Parazoarcus communis: one gene and its partner. The protein of the gene in region 2 interacts with the protein of the main gene of each other region in a pairwise test. Links are inferred from orthologs where the notes say so. Each region holds a gene or a part of one and is shown on either strand. Other genes may lie near its edges.

Region 1 (3,497 bases), 550 kb from region 2 along the record:
GCTGCGCCAGAAGGTGATCGACAAAGCCATCGTCCCCCTCGCGCATCGCCGCTTCAAGGTTCGCTGCCAGCGTCACCCCGGTATGGCGTACGAGCGCCTCAAGCTGCGAGCGCGCCTCATCCGAATGCGTCTGGACGATGAAGGAGAACTGGGCGAGCGCCACCAACAGACCGAAGAAGAGCAGGATGAACAGCAGCAGGTGACGCAACGGCCGTTGCGATGCCATGTCAGACGGCCTCGACCAGGTCTGCGACCAGCATGCCCTTGAGCACGAGCTCCCCCTCGAGCAGGCCGAGGGACTTCATTCTGCTGCTCATTGTCACGAGCACCTGCGCCAGCCCCGCGTCGGCACCGCCAAGCAAGCGGCGATTCTCCTCGGGACCAGGGAGCTGGATCAGCCCGAGCGCCGCCCGCAGCGCCACCTCGTCCAGAGACAGTCTTGCGCCGAGTCGCTCGGCAGCAGCAGCCGGGTCGGCAAGGAGCGCCAGTCGTGCCTCGAAATGCGCAGACACGGCTGCCTGCAGATCGGCGCGGCGCGTTCGCAGCACGTCTTCGCGCACAACCAGAACATCGACGATTTCGCCGGGAATTTCACGCGATGAGAACAGCTCGCTAGCGCCTGCTTCCAACAGGCGGGAACGGACCGGTTCGAAGGTCACCAGGGCATCGACCTGCCCTGACGCAAAAGCCGACTCGTGCCGGTCAAGCGGCATCGAAACGATCTCGACACTGTGCAGCGGCAAACTGACGCGCTCCAGCGCCCGACCAATCAGATAGGCGCCCAGCGCCTCGGTTTCGACCCCGACCCGACGCCCCTCGAGTTGATCAAGCGCCGAAATCCCGGGACGCCCCACGATGACGTCAGCGCCATCGGAAACGTCGAAAACCAGCACGATGCGCAAGGGCTGCCGGCTTGCAGCCAGCGCAAGCGCCTCGTCCAGCGTGAGTCCTGCTGCATCGATCGTTCCGTTGCGGAAAGCCGAGAGCACCATCGAAGAGTTCGGAAAATCAAGTACGCGCAGGCGCTCCGGGCTGATCAGACCGCTTGCTTCGGCCAGTCTCAGGGGCGCATAACCAGGCCACGCATTGGCACCGAAGCGCAGCGGCTCAGTCGGGGGGGAGCAGGCCGTCAAGACCTTGCCCGCGCCCGCACACACCAGCAGCGACTGAAGGAACCGACGTCGGATCATCCCCACCCCATACTGCATTGCGCCGGGGGCGCGCCCTGGCGCCCCGTCCCTGAACGCTCAGACCCGTTTCAGAAGGGAATGTCGTCGTCAAAGTCCCCGAACCCGCCTTTTGCCGGCTTGGCAGCGGGTGCCGGTGCGGGCTGACGGCTGGGTGCGGCTGCAGGCGCATCGTATCCGCCGCTGTCGCCGCCACGCACCGGCGCCTCGCCAGCGCCTTCACGGCGACCGAGCATCTTCATCTCGTCACCACGGATTTCGGTGGTGTAACGATCCTGACCTTCCTTGTCCTGCCACTTGCGCGTCTGCAGCCGACCTTCCACATAGATCTGACTGCCCTTGCGCAGGTACTGCGCAGCCACTTCGGCCACGCGCCCAAAGAACACGACGCGATGCCACTCGGTGGCTTCACGACGCTCACCCGACGCCTTGTCCTTCCAGGTCTCGGTGGTCGCCACGGTCAGGTTGGTGATCGCGTCGCCGCTGGGTGCATAACGGGTCTCCGGGTCCTTGCCCAGGTTTCCGATCAGAATGACTTTATTCAGGGATGCCATCCCGTTCTCCTATGAGTAGTGTGTCAACCCCGGGCCGGCGAGGGAACCGCGCGGACCGGAGGGGGGGTCATGCTTAGCGAAACCGCCAGCCAGATCAGGGCGAGCACGCCACACGCGAGGCTGACGCCGCCCGCACCCAGGCGCTGCCCCAGCCATCCGCCGAACAGACCGCCGGCAAACAGCCCGATGGACTGCAAGGTGTTGTAGACGCCAAGCGCAGTGCCTTTCGCGGCAGGCGGCGCGATACGTGAAATCCACGACGGCTGGGTCGCCTCGAGGACGTTGAAAGCCACAAAGAACAGCGTCAGCCAGAACGCAATCGAGAGCAGGCCATCGCTCCAGAAATACAGTCCGAACTGAACGATTGCAAGCAAAAGCACGGCGCCGTTGAAGACCGGCTTGAGCCTGTTGTGACGCTCGGCAATGATGATCGCCGGCACCATCACGACGAAGGAGAGCAGCACGGCCGGCAGATAGACCTTCCAGTGCTCTGCAAGCGCCAGGCCACCGTGTGCCACCAACGCCGCCGGGACCATGACCCACATCGTGGTCTGAATAAGGTGCAGCGCGAATACGCCGAAATTCAGTCGCATCAACTGCCCGTCGCGCAGGATGTCCATGAAGCTGCCTGCATTGGCGCGCGGTACCGGTGGCGCCGCCGGCACCACCCAGACCACGACGCCCATGGCGACGAACGCAAGCACGGCCGTCAGCCAGAAGATACCGCTCATGCCGATCACCGAATACAGCAGCGGTGCGGCAACCATCGAGGCCGCAAAAACCAGCCCGATGCTCGACCCGATCATTGCCATCACCTTGGTGCGGTGCTGATCCCGGGTAAGGTCGGCAGCAAGGGCGGTGACTGCCGCCGAAATCGCGCCAGCCCCCTGCAGCACCCGCCCGACGATGACCATGTAGATATCGCCCGCCATGGCTGCGATCGCGCTGCCGAGCACGAACAACACCAAGCCGAACAGGATCACCGGCTTGCGACCAAACCGGTCCGAAGCCGCGCCAAAGGCAATCTGCAGCAGCGCCTGCGTCGCGCCGTAGGCACCAATCGCCAGCCCCACCAGGGTGAGGTTGTCGCCGCCGGGGATCGTGCGTGCGTGTACCGCGAACACGGGCAGAATCAGGAATAGCCCCAGCATGCGCAGCGCAAAGATGGACGCGAGGCTGATCCCGGCTCGACGCTCGGCGGGCGTCATCGGATCACGTAGGGGTTGAGACATGCTGGACGCGGCGAAAAAGAAGGTGATTCTAACATTGGCCCGGAGCGGCTTCTCTCTTATAGTTTTGTGTTCCCCCTCGCGCAGCCACGCTCATGGACGAAATCCGCATCCGCGGTGCCCGCACCCACAATCTCAAGAACATCAGCCTTGATCTGCCACGCAACCGGCTTACGGTCATCACCGGTCTGTCGGGCTCGGGCAAGTCCTCTCTCGCCTTTGACACCCTGTACGCCGAAGGCCAGCGTCGCTATGTAGAGTCGCTGTCGGCCTACGCCCGTCAGTTTCTGCAGCTGATGGAAAAGCCCGATGTGGACCTGATAGAAGGCCTCTCACCTGCCATTTCGATCGAGCAGAAGGCCACCAGCCACAATCCGCGCTCGACAGTCGGCACCGTCACCGAGATTCATGACTATCTGCGTCTCCTGTATGCACGGGCGGGCACGCCTCACTGCCCCGACCACCCCGAGCACGCCCTTGAGGCACAGAGCGTGGCGCAAATGGTCGACCATGTGCTCGCCTTGCCA
Region 2 (4,580 bases):
TCTCAGGCCCCGGACTTGCCGCCGATCACGCACGCCGCCATGGCGGCGGACTGAGCGCCCATGAAATTGCGGACGCAGCGGTGGCGGGGGATGCGGCCAGCGAGGCCACACTGCAGCGCTATGAAGCGCGGCTGGCACGCGCGCTGGGCACGGTGATCAACCTCATCGACCCCGACGTGATCGTCCTCGGCGGCGGCCTGTCGAGGCTCGAGCGACTGTATGCCAATGTGCCGGCACGCTGGGCCGAACACGTCTTCTCCGATCAGATCCTCACCCGGCTGCGACCGGCCCGTCATGGCGACTCGTCCGGCGTGCGCGGCGCAGCCTGGTTGTGGCCTGCGGGCACTGAAGCCCGCTAGCATGCTGGCCCGGGTGGGGGCCGCCGACGTTTCACGCCAATGACTGCGCACGCTCAGACATCGAGCGGATCCACATCGAGCTGCCAGCGCAGTTCCCGTGGCGTGCGCTGGGCGTAAAGCATTGTCATCCACTGCCCCAGAAAGCCCTGCAGATCCGCACGGCTGTCCGCCTCGACCAGCAGCTGTGCCCGCTCGCGGCGCGCAAGCCTGGACATGCGCATCGGCACCGGATCGAACAGGCGCAGGTTTTCGGGCGCACACGACTGGGCCAGACGACGGGCGTGCTGCAGAAACTCGACCGCATCCGCCAGCGCCGGTGCATCAGCCCGCAACATGGCCTGGTGCGTGAATGGCGGGAAGCAGGCCACCCTGCGCTCATCCAGCGCCATCTTCGCGAAGGCGTCGAAATCATGGCGCCCGAGGTGCTGATAGAGCAGGTGGCCCGGGTACTCGGTCTGTATCAGCACCTCGCCCGGCAGGCTTCCCCGCCCCGCGCGCCCCCCGACCTGCATCAGCTGCTGGAAGAGCCGCTCTGGCGCACGAAAGTCAGCCGCATGGAGCGAGGAGTCTGCCCCGACGACCCCAACCAGGGTGAGCTTGGGGAAATCGTGCCCCTTCGCCATCATCTGGGTGCCGACCAGGATGTCTGCCTCGCCGGCAGCGATCTTGTCGAGGAGCGCCTCCCATTGCGCGCGGGTACGCGCGGCATCGCGATCCACGCGCAGCACGCGGGCCTCGGGAAAAAGCTCGTTCAGTCTGGCTTCGATGCGCTGGGTGCCGCGACCGAAGGGCTGGATATCCTGATTGCCACAACTCGGGCACGCATGCGGAATCCCGCCATCGCAGCCACAGTGGTGACAACGCAGGCGCCGATCGGCCAGATGCACGACAAGGTTGGCCGAGCAGTGCGGGCAGCGGCTCACCCAGCCGCAGGCCGGACATGACAGCACCGGCGCATAGCCGCGGCGGTTGATGAAGACCAGGCTCTGCTCGCCACGCTTCAGACGCTCGGAGATGGCCGCGTGCAGGGCCGGGCTGAGGCCTTCGTCGAGCTTCATGCGCCGGATGTCCACCGCACGTACCTTGGGCAGGGTCGTCGCCACCGCACGATGCGTCAGGCGCAGCAGACCGTAACGCCCGTTGCCGGCATGCTGCCAGCTCTCCAGCGACGGCGTCGCCGAGCCGAGCAGCACCGGCACAGCGCGCTGGCGCGCCCGCCACACGGCGACATCGCGTGCCGAATAGCGGACCCCCTCCTGCTGCTTGTACGAGGCGTCGTGTTCCTCGTCGACCAGGATGATGCCAAGACGGGGAAGGGGGGCAAACACCGACAGCCGGGTGCCGAGTACGATGTCCGCATGGCCGCTCAAGGCCTGGACGAAGCCACGCGAGCGCGCCCCTTCGGCAAGCCCCGAATGCAGGCTGACCACGTTGGCTGCCGGAAAGCGCTGCGCCACCCGGTTCTCGAGCTGGGGCGTCAGGGCAATCTCGGGGACGAGCATCAGCACCTGCTCACCAGCCGCCAGCGCCCGCTCAGCGAGACGCAGATAGATCTCGGTCTTGCCGCTCCCGGTCACCCCGTGGAGCAACCAGGCCTGGAAGCCGGTGCCGGCAGCGACCACGGTATCGATCACCGCGGCCTGTTCCACGGTCAATTCAGGCCGTCCGGCAGCAAGATGCCGCCCACCACCATCGTCACGTGGCACCAGCCAGCCGCGCCGGATCAGGTCGCCCACCGCACTCCCCGCCTCAAGCGCCCGCACCGCGCTGCGCCGCGCGGGCCCGCCCAGCGCGTCCGTCGCCCGCAGCAGCGTCAGCGCCCGGCTCTCACGCCGCGCCTCGGTGAGTGCCACGCGGCCGGCAGCGGACAGCTCGAGCACGGGGTCGACATCGTCTCCACTCACCCCGTCCGCACGACGCAGGCCCGGCGGCAGCGCCAGGGCCACCACTTCGCCCAGCGGAGCGTGGTAGTAGCGCGCAACGAAACCGACGAGTTCGAGCCAGTCGGCCGGGAGGGGCGGGACCTCACGCTGAACATGACTCACCACCTTGAGGCGACTGCGGTCTATATCCGCCTCGGCGGGCAAGGAAACGATCAATCCGCTCTTTTCCCCGCGTCCGAAGGGCACGCGCACGCACCGGCCAATATCCGAATCAACTGCATCTTCTGCAATGTAATCAAAGAGTTGTGGGATCGGAAGAGGTAATGCAACGCGTATGATCGGCATGGGGAATAGCGATGTATTCTGAATAGTTCTTTTTTTTCAGTTGTTTAGCGTTGAAACTTGAAGCCGATACGCGAAAAACAGCGCTAAACACTTGCCCCTAAACCACCCCTTCGTCTTGTCCACAAAAGCTGTGGATAACTTTGTGGGAAACCAGGGTAAATCGGGCTGAAACCAGCGTGAAACAAGCACTTCTGTCACTTTGCCTTAACATAGTGGAAAGTTTTTATTCATATAAATCAACGCGTTGTGAAATTTACTGCATATCCGCACTATTTCGGTGAATATTTTTACCCAAATGGCTTCCGTGTGCATAAGTCAAGCGAAAAACCCACTTTTTTTTGTTGACATGCACCGGAAGTAGTAAGCGAAGTTACCCCTCCCGGCGCCGTCAGGAAGCGCTCGCTCAGCCTTGAGCGCGCACGATGCGGCTGTGTTCATGCGCCGTATCGACCATCACCGCCACATTCTCCGGCGGCGTGAACTGCGAAATGCCATGACCAAGGTTGAAGACGTGGCCAGGATGGGCACCGAAGGCGTCGATCACCTTGCGGGTTTCGGCTGCAACAACCTCTGGCGGTGCGAAGAGCACGTTGGGGTCGAGGTTGCCCTGCAAGGCCACCTTGTCGCCCACCAGCTGTCGGGCGCGGCCAATGTCCATGGTCCAGTCCAGCCCGACTGCGTCGCTGCCGATACCGGCAATCGACTCCAGCCACAGTCCGCCGCCCTTGGTGAATACGATGCTCGGCACACGCTCGCCATCGCGCTCGCGAATCAGGCCTGACACGACTCTTTCGAGATAGGGCAGGGAGAACTCCTTGTACGCGGCCTCCGACAGCACCCCGCCCCAGGAGTCGAACACCATGACGGCCTGGGCGCCCGCTTCGATCTGGGCGTTGAGGTATTTGACCACCGCGTCGGCAGTCACGCTCAGGATGTGGTGCATCAGGTCAGGCCGGCTGTAAGCCATGCTCTTGACCTTGCGATAGTCGTCCGACGAACCGCCTTCGACCATGTAGCACGCCAGCGTCCACGGGCTGCCGGAGAAGCCGATGAGGGGGACGCTGCCGTCGAGCGCGCGACGGATCTCGGCCACGGCATCCATGACGTACTGCAGCTCGACGTGAGGATCGGGTGCAAACAGGTTGCGGATCTCCCACTCTTCGCGCAGCGGGCGTTCGAAGCGCGGGCCCTCGCCTTCGGCGAAGTAGAGCCCCAGCCCCATCGCGTCCGGCACGGTCAGGATGTCGGAGAACAGGATCGCGGCATCAAGGTCATAGCGTGCCAGCGGTTGCAGCGTGACTTCACAGGCCATGGCCGGGCTCTTGCACAGCTGCAGAAAGCTGCCCGCGCGTTTGCGCGTCTCGCAGTATTCCGGCAGGTAGCGTCCGGCCTGGCGCATCAGCCACACGGGCGTGTATTCGGTGGGCTGGCGCAGCAGGGCGCGCAGGAAAGTGTCGTTCTTAGGGCGGCTCACGTCGAGTCCTCTTTTCCAGCCGATTGGCAACAAGGCGTGATTATCGCCTGTCACGGGCCCGGATGGGTTGAGCACCGTCAGTTTGGCAACCCGAGAAGGTAGCGGACGCAGGCAGGACAGCAGAAAACGCCGCCCCGCAAGCGCGCCATCACGACGCGCCAGAGCTGTGCGCGGCGGGTCGTCACGGCGCCCCGATGCGCGTGCGCAGGAGCCCTTACCGGCGCCAGAATGCCGGCGTCATGACCACCAGCAAGGTGAAGATCTCGAGCCGCCCCAGGATCATCGTGAACGACAGCACCGCTGTCTGAAAATCATTGAGCGACTGATAGTTGGAGGCCGGGCCCACGGCATCGAGCCCCGGACCGGTGTTGTTGAGACAGGCCACCACCCCCGAAAACGCGGTGATCAGTTCGAGGCCACTGGCCGACAGCAGCAGGGTCAGCGACACGATGCTGACCATGTACATGAAGCTGAAGCCGAGCACCGCGTGAAGAATCCCCTCCGAGACGGGCTGCTTGC

Evidence for each region. The genes of interacting proteins can lie anywhere in the genome.
Region 1: the proteins of CEW87_RS05385 (region 2) and ssb interact in binary tests that used the Escherichia coli proteins (3 or more experiments, as listed by UniProt). The link is inferred for Parazoarcus communis from one-to-one orthologs.

Annotation. Positions count from the first base shown.
Region 1 is NZ_CP022188.1:622,361-625,857, forward strand. The notes cover bases 1-2,798. They hold ssb (single-stranded DNA-binding protein), read right to left. Parts: upstream 1,742-2,798; coding sequence 1,259-1,741; downstream 1-1,258. Other genes in these bases: CEW87_RS02870 (sensor histidine kinase), read right to left, coding at 1-226; CEW87_RS02875 (ABC transporter substrate-binding protein), read right to left, coding at 228-1,190; CEW87_RS02885 (MFS transporter), read right to left, coding at 1,765-2,798. Also shown: more of CEW87_RS02885, read right to left, coding at 2,799-2,973; excinuclease ABC subunit UvrA, read left to right, coding at 3,066-3,497. UniProt on the Escherichia coli protein: Plays an important role in DNA replication, recombination and repair. Binds to ssDNA and to an array of partner proteins to recruit them to their sites of action during DNA metabolism. Acts as a sliding platform that migrates on DNA via reptation.
Region 2 is NZ_CP022188.1:1,167,843-1,172,422, forward strand. The notes cover bases 1-2,982. They hold CEW87_RS05385 (primosomal protein N'), read right to left. Parts: upstream 2,588-2,982; coding sequence 413-2,587; downstream 1-412. Other genes in these bases: CEW87_RS05380 (ROK family protein), read left to right, coding at 1-359. Outside these bases: hemE (uroporphyrinogen decarboxylase), read right to left, coding at 2,991-4,061; CEW87_RS05395 (TrkH family potassium uptake protein), read right to left, coding at 4,276-4,580.